DNA from 4 places in the Oricola indica genome. Region 2 is predicted to be linked to each of the others. Evidence: predicted binding sites of a transcription regulator. Region 2 holds the regulator's gene; each other region holds the start of a gene.

The links. Region 2 encodes LexA, which represses DNA repair genes until DNA is damaged. Its sites were predicted from a motif close to TGTTCNNNNTGTGTTCNG; they were not measured.
Region 1: the regulator LexA is predicted to act here: its motif matches at 2,327-2,344, upstream of recA (recombinase RecA).
Region 3: the regulator LexA is predicted to act here: its motif matches at 2,549-2,566, upstream of ruvC (crossover junction endodeoxyribonuclease RuvC).
Region 4: the regulator LexA is predicted to act here: its motif matches at 2,810-2,827, upstream of ACQK2M_RS03305 (ImuA family protein).

Annotation. Positions count from the first base shown of each region.
Region 1 is NZ_OZ245747.1:3,168,689-3,174,297, reverse strand. Features, by position in the region: gene ACQK2M_RS15935 (BA14K family protein) at 1-146, opposite strand, end outside; gene ACQK2M_RS15930 (pseudouridine-5'-phosphate glycosidase) at 247-1,173, opposite strand; gene ACQK2M_RS15925 (carbohydrate kinase family protein) at 1,170-2,150, opposite strand; gene recA (recombinase RecA) at 2,403-3,482, shown strand; gene alaS (alanine--tRNA ligase) at 3,671-5,609, shown strand, end outside.
Region 2 is NZ_OZ245747.1:3,040,746-3,046,354, forward strand. Features, by position in the region: gene trpC (indole-3-glycerol phosphate synthase TrpC) at 1-666, shown strand, start outside; gene moaC (cyclic pyranopterin monophosphate synthase MoaC) at 668-1,165, shown strand; gene glp (gephyrin-like molybdotransferase Glp) at 1,162-2,376, shown strand; gene lexA (transcriptional repressor LexA) at 2,473-3,192, shown strand; gene ACQK2M_RS15240 (ComEC/Rec2 family competence protein) at 3,195-5,555, opposite strand.
Region 3 is NZ_OZ245747.1:1,407,203-1,412,811, forward strand. Features, by position in the region: gene ACQK2M_RS07160 (TonB-dependent hemoglobin/transferrin/lactoferrin family receptor) at 1-678, opposite strand, end outside; gene ACQK2M_RS07165 (YebC/PmpR family DNA-binding transcriptional regulator) at 926-1,678, shown strand; gene ACQK2M_RS07170 (TSUP family transporter) at 1,719-2,477, opposite strand; gene ruvC (crossover junction endodeoxyribonuclease RuvC) at 2,607-3,119, shown strand; gene ruvA (Holliday junction branch migration protein RuvA) at 3,116-3,730, shown strand; gene ruvB (Holliday junction branch migration DNA helicase RuvB) at 3,773-4,813, shown strand; gene ybgC (tol-pal system-associated acyl-CoA thioesterase) at 5,063-5,542, shown strand.
Region 4 is NZ_OZ245747.1:622,741-628,349, forward strand. Features, by position in the region: gene ACQK2M_RS03280 (DUF1194 domain-containing protein) at 1-57, shown strand, start outside; gene ACQK2M_RS03285 (metallopeptidase family protein) at 125-547, opposite strand; gene ACQK2M_RS03290 (hypothetical protein) at 1,122-1,292, shown strand; gene ACQK2M_RS03295 (hypothetical protein) at 1,289-1,588, opposite strand; partial or broken gene ACQK2M_RS03300 (IS1595 family transposase) at 1,856-2,693, opposite strand; gene ACQK2M_RS03305 (ImuA family protein) at 2,894-3,871, shown strand; gene ACQK2M_RS03310 (DNA polymerase Y family protein) at 3,777-5,369, shown strand; gene ACQK2M_RS03315 (error-prone DNA polymerase) at 5,366-5,609, shown strand, end outside.

The DNA.
Region 1 (5,609 bases), 130 kb from region 2:
GCGCAGATGCCCGGGCCCTGCGGGTTGAACACGAGGTTCTTCGGCGGCTGGGCGTTGGCGTTGGTGACCGGCACGATGCCGCTGACCAGAAGCGTTGCGGCGGTTGCGACAGAGGCGACGGTGTTCTTGACCGAGATGGTTTTCATGATCTTCTTCCCTTTGCGGTGCCGCTGTGTTGCGGCGTTGGGAAGAAGGTAGGCGATCCCGCAAAATACGTGTGTGCGATCGGTCACAAGGTGTGACAGGTCACGTTTTTCCGGACTTCTGCCCATGCGCGACCGCGATTTTCGCGGCAAGGCGCGCATTGTTTTCAACCAGCGCGATATTGGTCTTCAGGCTGCGTCCCTCGGTGATTTCGAGGATGCGCGCGAGAAGCCAGGGCGTGACTGCCTTGCCGCCGATGCCCGCATCCGCCGCCTCGGAAATGGCGCGCTCGATGAATGTCGCCATCTCCGGCAGCGTGATCTCGTCGGATTCGGGAACCGGATTGGCGACGAGCACGCCGCCATGGCCGAAACCCGAAAGCCGCGCGCGCATGGCCATGAAATCGGCGATCGCTCCCGCATCGTCGAGCCGAAGCGTGGCGGTGAGGCCGGAATCGCGGGACCAGAAGGCCGGAAATGCGTCCTGGCCATAGGCGATGACGGGCACGCCGCGCGTTTCCAGCACCTCGAGCGTTTTCGGCAAATCGAGAATGGCTTTCGCGCCCGCGCAGACGACCGTGACCGGCGTGCGCGCCAGTTCGTCGAGATCGGCAGAGATGTCGAAACTCGTCTCCGCGCCGCGGTGGACGCCGCCAATGCCGCCGGTGGCGAAGACCGCGATGCCCGCCGTGTGCGCGGCCATCATCGTGGCGGCGACGGTGGTTCCGCCGGTCAGCCCGCGCGCCATGGCGAAGGCGAGGTCGGCGCGCGATAGTTTCAGCGGATCCTTCGCCCGGGCGAGCGCCTCGGCCTGCTCTTCGGTGAGCCCGACATGGAGCACGCCGCCGATCACCGCGATCGTCGCCGGGACCGCGCCGTTGTCGCGGATCAGCGTTTCGACCGAACGGGCCATGGCGAGATTGTCCGGATAGGGCATGCCATGCGTGATGATGGTCGATTCCAGCGCGACGACCGGCTGCCCGGTTTCGAGCGCCTGTGCGACCTCTTGCGACGGGATGATGGGGATCACGCGTTTGCTTCCTTTTCCAGTGTTTCGAGTTCGCGGACAGTGGTGGCCGCGCGGATGGCGTCGAATTCCGCGCCCGTGAGAGTCGGTGCGATCGGACCTTCGACGCGAAGGGTCAGTTGCGCCGCGGCCACGCCGGACCGGACGGCATCCGCAAGGCCGGTATTGTTGTCTTTCGAAAGCGCCGCCAGCGTGGCGCCGGCCAATGCATCTCCAGCGCCGGTCACGTCGGCGACCTTCGCGGCGGAGGGCGGAATGACAGCCTGGCAGGCTTCGCCATCCAGCACGAGCACCGCGTGCGACCCGTCGGTGATCACCGCGCGGGAAAAACCGAGCGCTGCGAGACCGTCGAGACACTGCCTCGCGTCATCGCGGCCGGTGAGGGCCTTTGCCTCGCGCCTGTTCATGAAGACCGTGTGGATGCGTGACGCAATCGCGGTGAGCCGGGGGGCTTTTGCGGGCGAGATCGCGATTGCGAAAATCGGACCGGCCGCGCGCTCCGCCACCGCCCGCAGCGCGGTTTCGGGAAGATTGGCATCGACGAGGTTTGCACATGCGTTCGAGAGTGCTTCGCGCAATGCCTTGCGGCGCAATTGCCGGGGAAGGGCGGTTTCATAGATCGCCATGTCGGCCAGTCCGGCGATCTGCTCGCCGTCGCCGGAAAGGATCGCGGTGTAGCTCGCGGTGCGGCGATCGAGGAAGACGGCCGACAGGTCGGCGATCCCGGCGTTTTCGATCGTCTCGGCGAGAATCGCACCATCGTGGTCGCCGCCGCGCGCCGAGATCAGTGCTGCCGGCCCCGTGCCGCGCAGCACGGCGTTGCGAAGCGCGTTCAGCGCCCCGCCGCCGACCGAGGTGACGAGGCGGCCGGGATTGGACGCGCCGGCATGAAAGACGCCGCTCACATGGCCGATTCGGTCCATATGCGCGCCGCCGACGCCGAGAAGCGCCCATCCTTTGCGATCGTCTTCGCCGTTCACAGCTCGTCCGTCTCCGAAAACACTGGTCAATGAATGAAGAATCAGGTCAGCGTCAATCGCACGCCGCCCGCATTGGACGCGTCTACGACCGGCATCTGGAACGGGTGCAGGGGGAACGTAAACAAAACAAAATCCGTTTATCTAATTATATCAATAAGATATACGATTTGCAAAAACGGAACAAATCACGTACAAACAAACTTGAGATTTTACAGTCTGCGCGGTTGCGGCGATAACCCAAGGGTGAGAAACATGGCTCAGAACAGTTTGCGTCTGGTTGAGGACAAACAGGTGGACAAGTCGAAAGCATTGGATGCGGCGCTCTCGCAGATCGAGAGGACCTTCGGCAAGGGGTCCATCATGCGGCTGGGCGCCAATGAACAGGTCGTCGAGATCGAAACGGTTTCGACCGGCTCGCTCGGCCTCGATATCGCGCTGGGGATCGGCGGGCTTCCCAAGGGACGCATCATCGAGATCTACGGTCCGGAAAGCTCGGGCAAGACGACGCTGGCGCTTCAGGTCGTCGCCGAAGCGCAGAAGAGTGGCGGCATCTGCGCCTTCGTCGATGCCGAGCACGCACTCGACCCGGTCTATGCGCGCAAGCTTGGCGTCGCGCTGGAAGATCTGTTGATCTCGCAGCCGGACACCGGCGAGCAGGCGCTCGAGATCGCCGACACGCTGGTGCGCTCCGGCGCCTGTGACGTGCTGGTGATCGACTCGGTCGCGGCACTGACGCCGCGCGCCGAGATCGAGGGCGAGATGGGCGATTCGCTGCCGGGCCTTCAGGCAAGGCTGATGAGCCAGGCGCTGCGCAAGCTCACCGCGTCGATCTCGCGCTCCAACACGATGGTGATCTTCATCAACCAGATCCGCATGAAGATCGGCGTGATGTTCGGCTCGCCTGAGACGACGACCGGCGGCAATGCGCTCAAATTCTATGCCTCGGTCCGCCTCGACATCCGCCGGATCGGCGCGGTCAAGGATCGCGACGAGGTGGTCGGTAACCAGACCCGCGTCAAGGTCGTGAAGAACAAGATGGCGCCGCCCTTCAAGCAGGTCGAATTCGACATCATGTATGGCGAGGGCGTTTCGAAGACCGGCGAACTGATCGATCTCGGCGTGAAGGCGGGTATCGTCGAGAAGTCGGGCGCATGGTTCTCCTATGACAGCCAGCGGCTCGGGCAGGGGCGCGAGAACTCCAAGCAGTTCCTGCGTGAGAACCCGATGATCGCCGACGAGATCGAACTCGCGTTGCGTCAGAATGCCGGCCTGATCGCCGAGAAGTTTCTCGAAGGCGGTCCCGGGGAGGACGACACCGTCGCCGAAGGGTAACGCGGCGGCCGGGATAGCTCCGGCCCGCGACCGAAAGACATGGGCAAGGCCCGGTGTGCTTCTGGCGCTCCGGGCCTTTCGCTTGATTGATCCGGCCGCCTGACCGATATGCTGGACAGAGCCGGGTCCGATTGAGTAAGGCAATGGCCTTTCCGGAGCTTTCCCGCGCTCCTTGCAGGCAGGATTTCATGAGCAGCGTCAACGACATTCGAAAGACATTTCTCGACTATTTCGCGCAGAACGAACATGAGGTCGTCGCGTCGAGCCCGCTGGTTCCGCACAACGACCCGACGCTGATGTTCGTCAATGCCGGGATGGTGCAGTTCAAGAACGTCTTCACCGGTCTGGAAAAGCGGCCCTATTCGCGCGCCGTAACGTCGCAGAAATGCGTGCGCGCCGGCGGCAAGCACAACGACCTCGACAATGTCGGCTACACCGCGCGTCACCACACCTTCTTCGAGATGCTGGGCAATTTCTCTTTCGGTGACTATTTCAAGGAACGCGCGATCGAGCTTGCCTGGAACCTGATCACCAAGGAATACGGCATTCCCGCCGACAAGCTGCTCGTCACGGTCTACCACACGGATGACGACGCGTTCTCGCTCTGGAAGAAGATCGCCGGCCTGCCGGACGAAAAGATCATCCGCATTCCGACCCATGACAATTTCTGGGCCATGGGCGACACAGGTCCGTGCGGGCCGTGCTCGGAGATCTTCTACGATCACGGCGAGGGCATCCCGGGCGGCCCGCCCGGAAGCCCGGATGAGGATGGCGACCGGTTCATCGAGATCTGGAACCTCGTCTTCATGCAATACGAGCAGATGACCGTCGATGAGCGCGTCGACCTGCCGCGTCCGTCCATCGACACCGGCATGGGTCTCGAGCGCATCGCTGCGGTGCTGCAGGGCGAACACGACAATTACGATATCGATCTGTTCCGCCATCTGATCGCGACGTCGGAGGAACTGACAAAAACGGCGGCAGAAGGTGCAAACCGCGCGAGCCACCGCGTGATCGCCGACCATCTGCGCGCATCCAGCTTCCTGATCGCGGACGGCGTGTTGCCCTCCAATGAGGGACGCGGCTATGTGCTGCGCCGCATCATGCGCCGCGCCATGCGCCACGCCGAACTGCTGGGCGTCAAGGAGCCGCTGATGCACCGGTTGGTGCCGGCGCTGGTCCATGAGATGGGCCAGGCTTATCCGGAACTGGTGCGTGCGCAACCGCTCGTCGAGGAAACGCTCCTGCTAGAGGAAACCCGCTTCCGTCGCACGCTCGATCGTGGCCTGTCCCTGCTCAACGAAGCCAGCGCCGGATTGGCCGAAGGCGACGCGCTCGACGGCGAGACCGCTTTCAAGCTCTACGATACTTATGGGTTCCCGCTCGACCTGACACAGGATGCTCTGCGTCAGCGCGGCGTCTCGGTCGACATGGAGACGTTCAACGCCGCCATGGAAAGGCAGCGCGCCGAGGCGCGCGCCAACTGGCACGGCTCCGGTGACCAGGCGACGGAATCCGTATGGTTTTCGCTGCGCGAGAAATATGGCGCGACGGAATTCCTCGGCTACGAGGCGGAGAAGGCGGAAGGCGTCGTCTATGCGCTGGTGCGCGACGGTGAGGAACTCGCCGAGGCGAATACCGGCGACGAGGTCGCGATCATCGTCAACCAGACCCCGTTCTACGGCGAATCCGGCGGCCAGCAGGGTGACCGCGGCACGATCCGGACCGACGGCGTGACAGTGACTGTGACGGAAACGCAGAAGAAGGCCGACGGTCTTTTCGTGCATTTCGGAACGGTGACGGAAGGCACGCTGAAACCTGGAGACGAGGTCGAGCTGGAAATCGATCACGATCGGCGCACGCGTCTGCGGTCCAACCACTCGGCCACGCACCTCATTCATGAGGCGCTGCGCGAGGTGCTCGGCACCCATGTGGCGCAGAAGGGCTCGCTTGTGGCGGCCGACCGCCTGCGCTTCGACTTCTCCCATCCCAAGCCGATGACGGCGGACGAACTGGAGGAGGTTGCCGATATCGCCAACGAGATCATCCTTCAGAATGCGCCGGTGCGCACGCGGCTGATGGCGCTGGAAGATGCGCGCGAGACGGGCGCCATGGCGCTGTTCGGCG
Region 2 (5,609 bases):
GGCGAATTCGGCCTGATTGCCGAGATCAAGAAGGCGAGCCCTTCGAAAGGGCTGATCCGTCCCGACTTCGACCCGCCCGCATTGGCGACGGCTTACGAGCATGGCGGCGCGGCGTGCCTCTCGGTTCTGACGGACACCCCCTCTTTCCGGGGCGCGCCGGAATATCTGACGGCCGCGCGTGACGCGTGTTCGCTCCCGGCCCTTCGCAAGGACTTCATGTTCGAGCCATATCAGGTCTATGAGGCGAGGAGTTGGGGCGCCGACGCGATCCTCATCATCATGGCCTCGCTCTCCGACGACGAAGCGCGCGCACTCGAGGATACCGCTTTCGAACTCGGCATGGATGCACTCATCGAAGTCCATGACGAGGCCGAAACGGAACGGGCATTGAAGCTTTCCTCGAAGCTGCTCGGCGTCAACAACCGCAATCTGCGGACCTTTGAAGTCGATCTGGCGAACAGCGAGCGGCTCGCCTCCATGGTCACCGGGGACAGGCTGCTCGTCGGCGAAAGCGGCATTGTCACGCATGAGGATTGCCTGCGCCTTGAGCGATCAGGCATCTCGGCCTTCCTGGTCGGCGAAAGCCTCATGCGCCAGGACGACGTCACCGCCGCGACACGGCTCCTGCTGACCGGCGAAGCCTGCGCTAAACGGAAATCAGCCTGAGATGGCCGAAAGGGAAGCCGGCTCGCTGACTCATCTGGGCGCTGACGGTGCGGCCAACATGGTCGATGTCGCCAGCAAGGACGACACGGTGCGCGAAGCCGTCGCCGAAGGCCATGTCAGCATGACCGCCGAGACACTGGATGCGATTCTTTCGGGCAACGCCAAGAAGGGCGATGTCGTCTCGGTGGCGCGGATCGCGGGGATCATGGCGGCCAAGAAGACGCATGAACTCATCCCGCTTTGCCACCCCCTCATGCTGTCCAAGGTTTCGGTCGAGATAGAACCGGACCCCGCCCTGCCCGGATTTCGCGTCGAGGCGCTGGCGCGGCTGACCGGCAAGACCGGCGTCGAGATGGAAGCACTGACCGCGGTCTCCGTCGCCTGCCTGACGATCTACGACATGGCGAAAGCCATCGACAAGGGCATGGAGATCGGACCTGTCCGGCTGGTCTCCAAGACCGGGGGCAAGTCGGGCGAATGGACCCGGAGCGCACCTTGAGTGGACCCTTGATTCCCGTCGCGGAGGCTCGTGAACGGCTGCTGGCGGATGCCGCGCCGCTCGGTAGCGAGACTGTCGCGCTGAACGACGCCCACGGGCGCGTTCTTGCGGCCGACATCACGGCGCGTCGCACCCAGCCGCCGCAGGCCGTTTCCGCCATGGATGGCTATGCGGTGCGCGCTTCCGATATCGCGAATTCACCTGCCGATCTCGACCTGATCGGCGAAGCGGCTGCAGGTCATCCCTTTGAAGGCAAGGTCGGTGCGGGCCAGACCGTGCGGATCTTCACCGGAAGCGTCGTGCCCGGCGGCGCCGACACGGTGATGTTGCAGGAAAACGCGACCGTTCTCGCCGATGGCCGTATCCGCTCGAACCAGAGCGAACCGGCAGGACGCCATATTCGCGCCGCCGGCCTCGACTTCAAGCAGGGGCAATCCGTGCTTCCGGCCGGAAAGATGATCGATACCGGGGCGCTTTGCCTCGCGGCGGCGGCCAATCATCCTGAATTGCCTGTCATTCGAAAACCGCGCGTTGGCATTCTCGCGACCGGCGATGAATTGCTGCTGCCCGGCTCAGTGCCCGGTCCGGGCCAGATCATCGCATCGAACTCATACGGCGTCGCGGCGCTTGCGCGCGAAGCCGGCGGCGATGCCATCGATCTCGGCATCGTCGCGGATCGGGAAGCGGATCTTGCCGACAGGCTGGACCGCGCGGTCGCCGATGAGCTCGATATACTGGTGACCCTTGGCGGCGCATCTGTCGGCGATCATGACCTCGTCCAGAAGGTATTCGTCGCACGCGGGATGGAACTCGACTTCTGGCGGATCGCCATGCGCCCGGGCAAGCCGCTGATGTTCGGCCGTCTCGGTGACATGCGCATTCTCGGCCTGCCGGGCAATCCTGTCTCGGCAATGGTCTGCGCCATCCTGTTTCTCCGGCCGCTTCTCGAAAAGCTCGGAGGGCGGAATTTCGCGCAACGGCGCGTGCCGGCGGTTCTCGATGCGCCGATGCGCGAGAACGACCGCCGCGAGGATTATGTGCGCGCGGCGACATACCGCGCCGAATCAGGTGAACTCCACGTCACCCCCTTCCCCGTTCAGGATTCCTCGATGATCAGCACTTTTGCGCGCTCCGACGCGCTGATCATACGACCGCCGCACGCGGCTTCGGCGGCCATTGGCGACACGGTGGAAATATTGGAGCTTAAATAGCCCGGCGCTTAAACGATTGTTAAACGCTTGCAGAACACATATGGAACAGATAATGTCCGTTCTGTGTTTGTTTATATTTGATTCTGCGAGGGCGCGATGCTGACACGCAAACAACTCGATCTCCTGATGTTCATCAATGAGCGTCTGAAGGAGTCCGGCGTGCCGCCATCCTTCGACGAAATGAAGGAAGCGCTGAACCTCGCCTCGAAGTCCGGAATTCACCGCCTGATCACCGCGCTGGAAGAGCGCGGGTTTATTCGCAGGCTTCCGAATCGCGCTCGTGCTCTGGAGGTAATCCGGCTGCCCGACAGCCTGACGCCCGGCGCGGGTCAACGGCGTGGTTTTTCGCCCAGTGTCATCCAGGGAAGTCTTGGGAGACCAGCGCCGGAACCGAAGCCGGCTCCGCGACCCGTCAAAGCAAATGATGCGGACGGCCCGATCCCGATCCCCGTCATGGGCAAGATCGCGGCCGGCGTGCCGATTTCCGCCATCGAACACCAGACGCGCTCGATTTCGCTTCCGCCGGACATGATTGGCGCAGGCGAGCATTACGCGCTTGAGGTCGAGGGCGATTCGATGATCGAGGCCGGTATCTTCAGCGGCGATACGGCGATCATCAAGAAGAGCGATACCGCCAATGCGGGCGACATAATCGTGGCACTCGTGGACGACGAGGAAGCGACGCTGAAACGTTTCCGCCGCAAGGGCGCCTCGATCGCGCTCGAAGCGGCGAATCCGGCCTACGAGACCCGTATCTTCGGACCCGACCGCGTTCGCGTGCAGGGTCGGCTCGTCGGTCTCATTCGCCGCTACTGACGCTATCGCCGATCGGCAAGGTCGCGTGCGGCACGCGAATAGCGGCGGTGATCCAGCCATGGCCTGACGGGTCCTGGAAGCGCATGCGTGATCTTGACTTGGCCACCGGGCGCGAGACGGATTTCAGCCGTTCCATTCAAGGCCAGCGTTTGCGCGGAAAGAACGGGCGTGCCGTCGGCGCAGGTTTTTGGCGACGGCGCCTTGGCGAAGATCACCAGATCGTATTCGCGGCATAGCGTTTCGAGGCTCGAACCGGACATCCTCAAGTCTTCGAAGGCCGCCGATACATAGCCAATTCGCGCGGGCGCACGCGCATTGCCGGCCTGTGCGCTGCAGATCGTCTTATCGCATGTCATGACCGCAGACTCGTCGGGTTTGATGAAATCGGTCGCCCGATAGGCCTGCTGCCACAACTCCATCGTGAAAGCGTTCGGACGTTCCCGATTGGTATGCAGGCGGACGGCATCTGCCTGCGCCTGGATCAACGCAAACTGGCGACCGTCTTCGGACATGACAGCGACCGGAGGCGACGTAGCGGACCAGACGATGAACCCTGCCCCGAAGAACGGCAGCGACAGCCATCGCAGGCGGGTCGTCAGCAGGCACAGTATCACAAGTCCCAATGACAGCAGTCCAAGCGCCGCGGCCGGCATCTGTCCGGTCGCAAGCGGCGGATGCATAGCCGCGACACGTTCGGCGATGGCGATTACCAGCCCCACCGCCCATGCCATCGCCTTGAAGAGGTAGACATGCAGGCCGAACGGCATGACGACCATGGCGGCGACCGCAAGCGGCATGACCAGGATTGTCACGACGGGCATGGCGGCCAGATTTGCGAGCAAGCCATAGGGCGCGACCCGCCCGAAATGATAGGATGCGAACAGTCCAGTCGCGGCCCCGGCGACCAGCGATGTCACGGCTATTCCGAACGCATAGCGCGACAGGGTGACAAGACCGGCGATGAACGGTCCCCTCTCCGTTCGTTCCGTTTGCCGCCTCTCGCGCCTGTTGGTCCAATCCTGCCAGCCGCCATAGACAGCAATCAGCGCTGCGGTTGCGGCAAACGACATCTGGAACCCGGGACCCGTCACCTCATGCGGTGCGATTGCCATGACAAGCAGGCCCGCCAGTGCCAGATTGCGCATGGTCACGGCGTTCCGGTCGAATGTCAGCGCCAACAGCATGATGGCGAGCATTGCGAAAGAGCGTTGGGTGGCGACGCCGGCGCCTGCGAGGAACAGGTAGAACCCCGTAGCGGCAAGCGCACCGGCTGCCGCATATTTCTTCACGGGGCGGCGTGCCGACCACTCGGGAGCGAAGGCGAACCCGAGCCGCAGCGTCGCCATCACCGTTGCCGCGACAAGCGCCATGTGGAGGCCGGAAATCGACAGGATGTGAGCCAGCCCGGAGACGCGGAGCGCTTCGGTCACGCTTTCCGGAATACCGGACTTGTTTCCCGTCACAAGAGCCGCGGCGACGGCGCCTTCCCGTCCCGGTGCGGATCGCTGGATCTCCCGGCTGATCGCAAGGCGCGCACGCTCGACAGCCGTTGCGAGGCTTTTCATGCCCCATGATTGCGCCGGTATTTCAATCGGATCAGGATGGCCGAGAAAGAAGCCGTTGGCGCCGAGGCCGTCGTAAAAGGCATGGAAACCGAAATCGTAGCCACCAGGATGGAAAGGGCCGGAGGGCGACGTCAGTCGGACGAGCCCTTTTATCCCGCCTCCCACCTCGAAACCCTCGGCCGATCCCGGTGCGGTCACACGAACGCGATCCGGCGCATAATAGAGGGCCGGTCGCTCGGTTTTCAGCACGTCGATCGTGAACCGGGTCCGCCCGTTTGCGCGCTCCTCCATCGCCGTTATGCGACCGGTCAGGCGCGTCGAGACATCCGAGCCAAGCATTGGGGTCGCCGTCCACCATGTTTGCGCTTGTGCCAGCGACATTCCGGCGACGATGACGAAGCCGATCACCGCCACTATCCGCACCGGCCCGGTCTGGCCTCTCAGCGCAAACAAAATGAGCGCGAGCGTTACGAGCCCGACCGGCAGGTTCCAGGGCTGCGGTTCGACCGGAAGGCGAAAATATAAAACGATACCCGCGAGCAGTCCGACGGGAAGAAACAGGAAAGGCGTACCGACGGCTCGTTCGCGCTCTGTGGCGCTCCGCCATGCGCGTTGCAGGCTGCGACGGGTCGGCACAGGCAGCCGGGGCAGATGTGGGCGCGGGAACGGCGTTGCGGCGTCGGGCAATGCCTCTTCGACGACCGGAATGACCGTTTGCCCGGCCTCTTCGCCGGCTGGGCGAAAGAACAGCCTCTCATCGGTCGTGGTCCGCGTGTCGTGCCTGGATTCCCCGGTCATCGCGGATGAGCGCTCCGGGCGCCACAGGCCTTGTTTGCGCTGGGCGCGGCGTGT
Region 3 (5,609 bases), 1.6 Mb from region 2:
GTAGGACACACCGCCAAGGATGCTCAGATCCGGGCCGAGTTCCTGCGCATAGGTGAGCGCGGTGTTGAACTCGTTGTCGAAGCTGTCATAGCCGAACTCGATCGAACCACCCTTCGTCTTCCCGTCCATGAGGACGTCTTCCGGGTCGATGGTTTCCAGCGCCACGATGCCGCCGAGCGCGTCGGCACCCCACAAGACCGATCCCGGACCGCGCACGATATCGGCCTGCCTGGTGAAGTTGAAGTCGAGATAGTCCCGCGTGCCGTCCATAATCCCTTCGGGAACGCGCGAGCCGTCAACGAGCATCTGGACACGGTTACCGCCGACGCCTCGAATCCGGAACCCGCCGAAGGTGTTGAAAGGATCCGTTCCGGATGTCTGGCGGTTGACCGTTACGCCCGGTTCGTAGCGGACGAGTTCCTGCATGTCGGTGATGAAGCGGTCGTCGATGACTTCACCGTCGATCACGGTGATGTTGGCGGGCACGTCGAGCGGCTTGGTTGCCTGTCTGTTTCCGAAGATCGTGATCTTGTCGAGGATGACGACATCGCCGTTTTGCGTTGCGGTCTCGGCGACCGCTTGATCGTCGGTATCCGTCTCTTCCTGCGCCAATGCGCCGTGAAGACCGATAAGGAAAGTCGTGCTCGCCAGAACGGCGCGCAGGCACATGCGTGACATGTGTAGCCCCCGTGAAATATGTTTCGCTTTTTTCTGAGGTCTGGCTGACGCGAGCCGCTAGGGGGCGCGAACTGGCTGGATAACGGCTTTCCTAAATATCATGATAAAAATTGTCAACTTTTACCGCCATTTTGCCACGGTGAGATTATCCGGCTGGTGACATTGGGATTTCATCCCGCTGGACGATGCGCCCGAACTTTCATATAAGCCGCGCAATTTCCAAAGCTTTGAGACCACAGGGGAGACCATGGCCGGTCATTCGAAATTCAAGAACATCATGCATCGCAAGGGGCGTGCCGACGCTGCCCGTTCGAAACTGTTTTCGCGTCTCTCTAAGGAAATCACCGTTGCGGTGAAGATGGGTGGCGGAACGACCGATCCGGACATGAACCCGCGGCTTCGACTTGCTGTCCAGAACGCCAAGGGCCAGTCGATGCCGAAGGACAACATCCAGCGCGCCATCAACAAGGGCTCGGGCGGCGACGGCGAGGACTACAAGGAGATGCGCTATGAGGGCTACGGTCCGGGCGGCGTCGCGGTCATCGTCGAGGCCCTGACCGACAATCTCAACCGCTCCGCGTCCAATATCCGCGCCTGTTTCTCGAAGAATGGCGGTTCGCTGGGTGAAACCGGTTCGGTCTCCTTCATGTTCGACCGGGTCGGCGAAATTGTCTACAAGCCAGATGCCGGCGATGCGGACGCGATCATGGAAGCGGCCATCGAAGCCGGCGCCGAAGATGTCGAAACCGACGAGGACGGCCACACGATTACCTGCGCCTTCGAGGATATCGGCTCGGTGTCTTCGGCACTGGAAGAAGCGCTCGGCGAGGCTGAATCCGTCAATGTCATCTGGAAGCCGCAGAACCGCACACCCATCGACGAGGACAAGGCTTCGACCTTGATGAAGCTGCTCGACGCACTCGACGAGGATGATGACGTGCAGAATGTCTATTCCAACGAGGATATCGCCGAAGACGTGATGGAAAAGCTCTCCGCCTAATCGTCCGGCCGCTCGTGAGCGGTCACCGGGTGTATTCGGGTCAGGGGCGCAGACCGTCGAGGGCGGGCAGCGTCAGGATGGCGGCGGCGGCGACGATCGTCAGCGCGATGCGCTTGTAGGTCGCCTCGCTGGAAAAGCCGAACAGGCGCGCACCGATCATCAGGCCGGCGAGATAGACCGGGGCGTAAAGTGCGCCCTGGGTGACGGCCTGCCTCGTCACGAGATCGGCGAGGAACAGGCCGGTCGCCGAAATGACCGACGTGATCGCGAAAAAGATGATCAGGTTGGCACGTACGAAGCCGGCGCCGGTTCTCAGCGCCATCCAGTAGAGAATGACCGGCGGGCCGGCGATCGCCGCCGCGCTGCCGAGAAAGCCCGAAATGCCGCCGACGGCGAGCCGGACCGGCACGTTTCGCGGGCCGTGATAGTACCAGCCAGACCAGAGAAGCGCGACGGCGACGAAGATCACTGCCGACATGAACCAGCGCAGCGTGTCCGTATCGCCGGTTTTCAGGAACCAGATGCCAAGCGGCATGAGCAGCGCGTAGCCGACGGCGACGGGCGCCAGCTCGCGCAGTTTCACCTTCTTCACGGCGCCGACGATCAGCGGGATCATCGGCAGCGAGTCGATGACCAGCAGGATGACGATGGCGACTTTCGGACCGAAGGTCATCGCGCCGACAGGGCCGACGATCATGCCTGTGCCGAAGCCGGAAAATCCGCGCACGATACCCGCGACAGCGACAGCGGCCATCAGCACGAAGAAGCTCGCGTCGAGCGGTATGCCCAGAACGGTCACGGAGAATTTCCCGGAGAGAAGAGACGCGAGACCTCTCGCATGCCGGAAGACCAAGGGCAAGATGTGTGTTTTGTTTTCTTTTTGTTCACATAAGCCGTGGCACAGGCTAACGTGACCGCGGAGATGGATATGGGACAGGCGATTCGCATAATCGGGATCGATCCGGGCTTGCGCCGGACAGGTTGGGGCATCGTCGAGAGCCTCGGCAACAGCTTGCGTTTCGTTGCTTCGGGCACGATCCGTTCCAACGACAAGGCGGATCTGGCGTCCAGGCTTTGCCAGTTGCATGATGGGCTTGCCGATATCCTGCACGCGCATGCGCCGGAAGAGGCGGCGGTCGAGCAGACCTTCGTCAACAAGGATGCTGCCGCTACACTGAAACTCGGACAGGCGCGTGGAATCGCCATGCTGGTGCCGGCACGCGCCGGCCTTGTGGTGGCGGAATATGCGCCGAATGCCGTCAAGAAGGCGGTGATCGGAGTAGGCCATGGCGACAAGAAGCAGATCAGCATGATGGTCAAGGTTCTGATGCCGAAGGCGACGTTCGACACGGATGACGCGGCGGACGCGCTCGCCATCGCCATCTGCCATTCGCATCACCGCATGAGCGCGGTTCATCAGGCGAGGCTCGCGACCGCATGATCGGGAAACTCAAGGGCACTGTCGACGAGGTCGGCGAGGATCACGCGATCATCGACGTGCACGGTGTGGGCTACGTCGCCTTTTGCCCGATGCGCACGCTCTCGGGACTGCGCGAGGGCGAGGCGGCGGTGCTTCATATCGAGACCTATGTTCGCGAGGACATGATTAGGCTCTATGGCTTCGCGACGCATCTGGAACGCGAGTGGTTCCGGCTCCTGCAAAGCGTGCAGGGCGTTGGCGCGAAGGTGGCACTCGCCGTTCTCTCGACGCTGTCTCCCTCCGATCTCGCCAATGCGATCGCATTGCAGGACAAGGCGATGGTGGCGCGCGCGCCCGGGATCGGGCCGAAGGTGGCGCAGCGCATCGTCTCGGAACTCAAGAACAAGGCACCGGCATTCGCCGGGGACGCCTCCGGCACGATCGGGCTGAAACAGGAGCTGGGCGAGGGGGTTGCGAGCGGGCCGGTCTCCGACGCCGTTTCGGCTCTCTCCAATCTCGGTTACAGCCGCGACCAGGCCGCGAATGCCGTCGCCGTGGCGATGAAAGAAGCGGGAGACGGTGCCGACAGCGCGAAGCTGATCAGGCTCGGTCTCAAGGAGTTGTCGAAGTGATCCCGTCTTGCCTCGACCGGTTGCGGGTGCGATTGACACCTCATGAATGACCAATCCCGCCTCATATCGCCGGAAAAGCGCGGCGAGGACGTCGATGTTGCGCTTCGACCGCAGACGCTGGACGATTTCACCGGCCAGAAGGCGGCGCGCGCCAATCTGAAAGTTTTCATCGAGGCCGCACGCGGGCGCGGCGAAGCGCTTGACCATGTGCTGTTCGTCGGTCCGCCCGGTCTTGGCAAGACCACGTTGGCGCAGATCATGGCGAAGGAACTCGGCGTCAATTTCCGCGCCACTTCCGGGCCTGTCATCGCCAAGGCGGGAGACCTCGCGGCGCTGCTCACAAATCTGGAGGAGCGCGATGTTCTGTTTATCGACGAGATTCACCGTCTCAACCCGGCCGTCGAGGAGATCCTCTATCCGGCGATGGAGGATTTCCAGCTCGACCTGATCATCGGCGAGGGGCCGGCTGCGCGATCGGTCAAGATCGATCTCGCGAAATTCACGCTGGTCGCGGCGACCACGCGGCTGGGACTGCTGACGACGCCGTTGCGCGACAGGTTCGGCATTCCGGTGCGGCTCGATTTCTACACAACCGATGAACTGGAGACGATCGTGCGGCGCGGCGCCCGGATCATGGGTCTTGCCGTGAGCGACGACGGTGCGCGGGAGGTCGCAAAACGCGCCCGCGGCACGCCACGCATCGCGGGGCGGCTTTTGCGCCGGGTGCGCGATTTTGCCGATGTGGCGAAGGCCAGCGAGGTCACACGCGAGATCGCCGACGAGGCGTTGACCCGGCTCGATGTCGACGCGATCGGGCTCGACATGCTTGACCGGCGCTACTTGACGATGATCGCCAGGAACTTCGGCGGTGGCCCGGTCGGTATCGAAACGATTTCCGCGGCGTTGTCGGAGCCCCGCGACGCGATCGAAGACATCATCGAGCCGTTCCTGATCCAGCAGGGCTTCATTCAGCGCACGCCGCGCGGCCGTCTTCTGACCGCGAATGCTTGGAAGCATCTCGGCATGGACGCGCCGAAGGACCTCGCCGCCATGCAGTCGAACCTGTTTGGCGAGGAAGACTGAGGCTTGAAGAAGATCGGATTGATCGGCGGGCTGAGCTAGGTTTCGACCGCGAAAGGATCGCAGGGTAGATCCTCGGCTGTACGGAAATCCCGATGCTGATCGGCGCTGAAGACCTCGCGACGCCCGTCTTTTCGACCACTGAAATCCATTGCCGCGCGGAGATCGACATGGCGCTTGCGGCCTGAAGCCGGGGTTGCGCCTTCGACGGAAATCGTCGAGAGACCGGGCGCGACGGGACAAGTGCAGATTATGAAAGACGAGATGACGGCATTGTCGGGCCGGCTCACCGAGGCGGGTCATGAATTGCAGGCCCGGGTCTATTACGCCGACACGGATTTCTCCGGCGCGGTCTATCACGCGCGCTACCTTGAATTCCTGGAACGCGGACGCTCCGACTTCCTTCGCCTTCTCGGCGTGCATCACACTGAGTTGCAGGCCGGTCAGACAGGGGAGACTATCTTCTGGGTGGTTCGGCGCATGGAGATCGATTTCCGCGCGGCCGCGCGCATCGACGATATCCTGACCGTTTCCACCACGGTGGCCGAATTGGGCAAGGCGCGCATCCGGATGGCGCAGGAAATCCGTCGCGACGGCGCGCTGCTGATCGCCGCGAAGGTCGAAGCGGCGCTGATCAATGCCGAAGGAAAGCCGCGACGTTTTCCGCGGGAATGGGTCGCGCTGTTCTCGCCCGGGGACGCAAATGCCGCCGATTCCGGCGAAATGTCATGAAATGAACGCAATTGGCCCGGTTTCACTAACGAGCCGTTAACGATAACGATTCATGAATGGGCAGGTT
Region 4 (5,609 bases), 2.4 Mb from region 2:
TCCGCGCCGGGCGAGGGAAAAGCGGACGACGTCGCGGGTTCGCGCTACCTCCGCTAAGCCTGCGGAAAAAACCGCCCTTTTGCGGCGCCGATGGCGAAATCCTGCCAGGCAGTATCGCCCGGCCTTACTCGGCTGCTTCCTCGATACGTTCCATGTCGGCGTCGGAGAGGCCGAAATGGTGACCCAGTTCGTGGATCAGCACATGGGTGATGATGTCGCCCAGCGATTCCTCGTTTTCCGACCAGTAGTCGAGGATGGCGCGGCGATAGAGCGTGATGCGGTTGACCTGCTCGCCGGTGCCGGGGTTCCAGCGCTCGGCGACGCCGCGCCCCTCGAACAGGCCGAGCAGGTCGAACGGGGTTTCGAGACCCAGATCGTCGCTGATCTCCTCGGTCGGGAAGTTCGCAATGACGATCTGCACGTCGCCGGTGAGCGCGCGGAATTCCTGCGGCAGGTGCGAATAGGCCGTCAGCGCGATCGATTCGATGGTGGCGAGGTCGGGCGAGAGCCGGTCGGCCCAGTCGCCGCTCTGGTCAGTGCGGTCCATGGTGTTTTCTGCATCGTTTTCGCGCCCTCTATATCGCGTCTTTGCGGCCCGCGCGAGGGGGCGGGAAATGGCGCATATTTAGAGGAATAGTTTCAAAATTATATAGTTGACGTACCAGAATAAATTCCTAGGGTGATTTGTGCGTGACAGGCCGGGAACAATCGATCTATTGGCGCGCTATTTAAGCGACCAGTACGATGTAATTTTTGAGAGCGCGCAGGAGGCTGCGCGGGAGATTTTAGTTATCGTTCAAGAGTCATGTCAGGAAAGTAGCGATATAAGTGATCGCCAAACGAATGAATCTCGCGGGAAAGATCGTGAAAGCGGCTGCTGAAGAACTCAATCTCCGGTGAGCAATACGCGTAGCTCGGCTTGTCTTTAGGAGGGTATTTTTTAGGCATATGATGCGGAACGAGGGAGCAGCATAAGTTCTGGAATTATCGGGGCGTATGCCGGGTTTTCTAAGATATTCTCTCCCACGATATGCTGGTCCTCACCGATCCTTCGCGCTTCGAAGCGATGTGAATCGTTCTCGAAGCCGTTGAACTTATTGGCGTCCTCGTCGGACAAGAGGATGAAAAGCCCCTTTAAAGGTGACCACATGACAGAAACTCCAAAAGACAAAGACCAAGAAAAGGGCGACGAGGTATTGCGTCGCCTGCTCAAAACCCCTCCCGATCCGAAGACCGGGAAGGACGAGAAACAAGAGAAGCCCGGTAAGGACCGGGAAAGCGCTGACCGTTAAGCTGCCTTACGGCGTTCGTTGGCTTCGAACGTTGTCTTGAAGGCAGGCCCGTCAACAAGGAGCTTTGTCCATGCTGCATTGTCCACCTCTGCCACGATTAGAAGATCATTGTTGCTCAGGATACGCTGGACATATTCCCGCAACAGAACTGAGGTTGACGGACCAGCGACATACCAGACCGTTTCAAGAATGCGGGCACGCACGAAGCTTGGCCCCAACGCCTGCAAATGATCATCCATCTGCTTATGTGTCGGGCGAGGCCCGTTCAGGTCATACGAGATAAGAAAGTTCGCCATCGAAGGCTCCTGTTTTTGACCACAGGTTGATTGACCGGATCGATGGCTTGAGTAGAGTGGGTTTCCATATTCGATGCCGGCCCCTGTGGTTGGTTTCTGGAACGGCGGTGCGTGCTCTGGGGAGAGAATCACCGCCGTTTTCTATTGGGGCATGACTTGGGCAGCGGGAACAAGGCGCGAACAGCCTGATTCTCGCAATTCACAGGGCCTTTTTCTTCCGCTTGCGAAGCAGTCGGCGTGCTTTCTGCTTAAGCGTGACCGGACTTCGTTAGTCCTTCGGTAGGTCAGGCGCTTGCCGCGAGCGGCTTCAAGCAGTTGTTCTGCTCGTTCCGTGTTCGAAACCTTCAAGGCGGCGCGGCGATTATAACGGAAGTCGAACTCTACAAAGTAGCGGTGCAGGTGCGCTCCGCCGCAATGCTGGTAAACACAGATCATGCCGCGCTTAAATACGGAGAACGCATTTTCGATAGTGTTGGTGTGAATCACCTTGTCGCCTTCATATCGGACGTACTCGTTGGCCGAATGCTTCACACACAGTCTTGTGCGCGCCGTACTCCTTACCGCCCCACTCAACGAGGGCAACGACAGAGCGCTTCATGGGCTTCTTGCGCTTGAGGTAGGGGCGTCCCTTGCGGTGCGGAGAAACATAGCCATCCTCGCGGCGACCGAAATATGTTTCGTCGGCTTCAATTGTCTGGCCTTCACCGCCCATCGGGCCGGAAGTGGACACGTCCTCTTTCATTGCCTCGCGGATGCGATGCGCCATGAACCACGCGGTCTTGTAGGTCACTCCAAGCATGCGGTGCAGTTGGTGAGCCGACATACCTTTCTTGGATGACGCAAGAAGATGCGTTGCCAGCACCCACTTGTTGAGCGGGATTTTGGAGCGTTCAAACACGGTGCCGACAGTCACGGAGAACGGCTTGCGGCATTCATTGCACTTGTAGACGCCGGGGCGCGTGGACTTGCCCTCCAGCTTCTTGATGCGGGCAGGATCGATATTGCCGCAATGCGGGCAGATCGGGCCATGCGGCCAGTGAATGGCTTCAAGGTGCTCGCGGGCCTTGTCGGCGTCTGTGTAGATCTCGTTGGTGATGTCGAACATGACCGTATCTCCTTGATTCTCATATGTGGAATCTGGCGTGGTACGTTAAGTATATAATTGGGAATAAATTCTTTCCCCCATCCATCTTGACTCTTTGGCGGTTTGTCGGATTCAATAGGAACATAACAAGAACATAGCCGCGAATGCGTGAATGAACACGCTGCGGCCGGATTTTAAAACAGGAACACGGGACGAACGCCATGGCGTCAGCACAACGCGCCGCGGCGCGGGCGACGCTTTTGTCCCTGCGCCGGCAGATTGCCAGCATTGAGAAGGCTCCGCCGGCCCTCGCCGAAGGGGGCCAGGGCTGGTCCGGCGGCCCGGAAGCCGGGCGGGACACGGTCCTGGCCACCGGCGTCGCGGACTTCGACCGGGAACTGAATGGCGGCATCGCGCTGGCCGGACTGACCGAGATTCACGCCCGCGCGGCGCGTGATGCGGGAACGGCCTCCGGCTTCGTCGCCGCGCTGCTGTCGCTGGCGGCCGCGCCGGGCTTCCTGTCGGGGCTTCCCGTCCTGTGGATCGGCGCGCGCGGCGCTTTTGCCGAGGCCGGGCTGCCGCACGGGCGCGGGCTTTGCGCTCTGGGTCTCGCGCCGGAGCGACTCCTGCTGGTCGAGCCGAAACGGCTTTGCGATGCGCTGTGGGTCGCCGAGGAAGCGGCGCGCACGCGCGGCCTCGCCGCAACGGTGCTCGACATGCGCGGCGCGGCGCCGGGCTTTGGCCTGCGCGAGACGCAGCGCCTGCATCGGCGCGGCCAGGCTTCCGGGCGGCCGGTCCTGCTGCTGCGCCAGTCGGCGGAGGCCGACGCGACCGCCGCTCCGCTCCGCCTCGTCCTCGCGCCGGCTCCGTCCGCGCCGGCGATGGTGCTGGCAGGCACGCCGCATGCCCGCGCCGTGCCGGGCGGTATCGGCCCGCCGGGATTCGCCGTGACGATCGAGAAGAACAAGGCCGGTCCCGCCGGGCGGACCCATCTGCTGCACTGGAACAGCCATGAACGCATATTCTTTACCGAACGGGACGAACGCCGCCGCGACCGCCGTGACGCCGCCGCCGGCGAGCGCGGCACGCTCGTCGCATTCCCCGGTGCGGCGCATCCTGGCGCTGACCTTTCCGCATCTTTCGACCGACCGCATCGCGCGGGGCCGCCACGGCAGGACATGGCGGCAGACGGGAGCTGAAGCGCCGCCGCTCGTCACCGCGCACAAGGAGAAGAACGCCATGCGCATCGCCGGCCTCGACGCGGCGGCGGAGGCGCGGGGCCTTCGGCGCGGTCAGGGGTTGGCCGATGCGCGCGCCGCCCATCCCGATCTCGACATCGTGCCCGCCGACGCGGAGGCCGACCGCCGCCTGCTGACCGCGCTGGCCGACTGGTGCGACCGCTACACGCCGCTGGTGGCGCTCGACGCGCCGGACGGGCTGTTTCTCGACATCACCGGCTGCGCGCATCTGTTCGGCGGCGAGCAGGGGCTTCTGGCCGATCTGCTTGCGCGGTTGTTCGAGCAGGGGTTCACGGCGTGTGCCTCGGTCGCCGCGACGCCGGGGGCCGCCTGGGCGGCGGCACGGTTTGCCGACGGGCCGCTGATCGTCGAACCGGGCGCGGAGGCGCCCGTGCTCGGCCCTTTTCCGCTTGCCGCGCTCAGGCTTGACGGCGAGACGCTGGCCGGTCTCGCCAAGGTCGGTCTGAAGACCGTCCGCCAGCTCGCCGAAGCGCCGCGCGCGCCGCTGGCCCGCCGTTTCGGGCGGCAGTGCCTGCTCCGGCTCGACCAGGCGCTCGGCGCTGTCGAGGAGGCGATCTCGCCGCGCCTTCCGGTGCCGGCGCTTTCGGCGGAGCGCCGGCTTGCCGAGCCGGTCGGTCGTATCGAGGATGTCGAGCAATTGCTGCTGGCGCTGGCGATCCGGCTGCAGGGCGGGCTGGAACGTCGCGGCGCGGGCGCGCGGGCGCTGGAATATGCGCTGTTTCGCGTCGACGGCGTCGTCTACCGGCTTTGCGTCGGCGCGTCGCGCCCGGTGCGCGATCCCGAAACCGTCGTCAAGTTGTTCCGCGAACGGCTGGCGAGCGTCGGCGACGAACTGGATGCCGGTTTCGGCTTCGACGTGGTCCGGCTGTCCGTGCTGGCGGACGGCGCGATGGATGACGGGCAGGGCGACTTTTCCGACGGGACGGATGGTGGCGATCCCGATCTCGCCATCCTGCTCGATCGCATCGCCGCGCGGCTCGGCGCCAATGCGCCGGTGGATGCGCGGCATCCGGTTTCACGCCTGCAGGCGGTCGAAAGTCACGAGCCGGAGCGCGCCGAAGAGTTGCGGCCTGCTCCGCAAGATACATCTCCTTTGCCGGCAAATAAAATGTCTGTGCCACCCGCGGTGCCGCGTCCCGCGAGGCTTCTCGCACGGCCGGAACCGGTCGAGGTGGTGGCCGGCGTGCCGGAAGGTCCGCCACAGCACTTCCGCTGGCGCCGCGCGCATTACCGTGTGACCAGGGCGGAAGGGCCGGAGCGGATCGCTGGAGAGTGGTGGGGCCACGAGGCGTCCGAAGACCTGCATCCCGCGCCCCGCGACTATTACCGCGTCGAGGATGAGGACGGGCGGCGCTACTGGCTGTTTCGCCGCGGGCTTTACGGTGCGGCGGGCGGTGGTGTCGCGCCGGAGTGGTTCCTGCACGGGATGTTCGCATGACGGAGGATGAGCCGGCCTATGCGGAACTCGCCGCCGCATCGAATTTCTCCTTCCTGCGCGGCGCGTCGCATCCCGAGGAACTGGCGGTCACGGCAAAGCGGCTGGGGCTTGCCGGGTTGGGGCTCGCCGATCGCAATACGGTTTCCGGTACGGTGCGCGCGCATATGGCGGCCAAGGAGGCGGGGCTTTCCTACCGGCCCGGCGCGCGGCTGGTCTTTTGCGACGGCACGCCGGATGTGC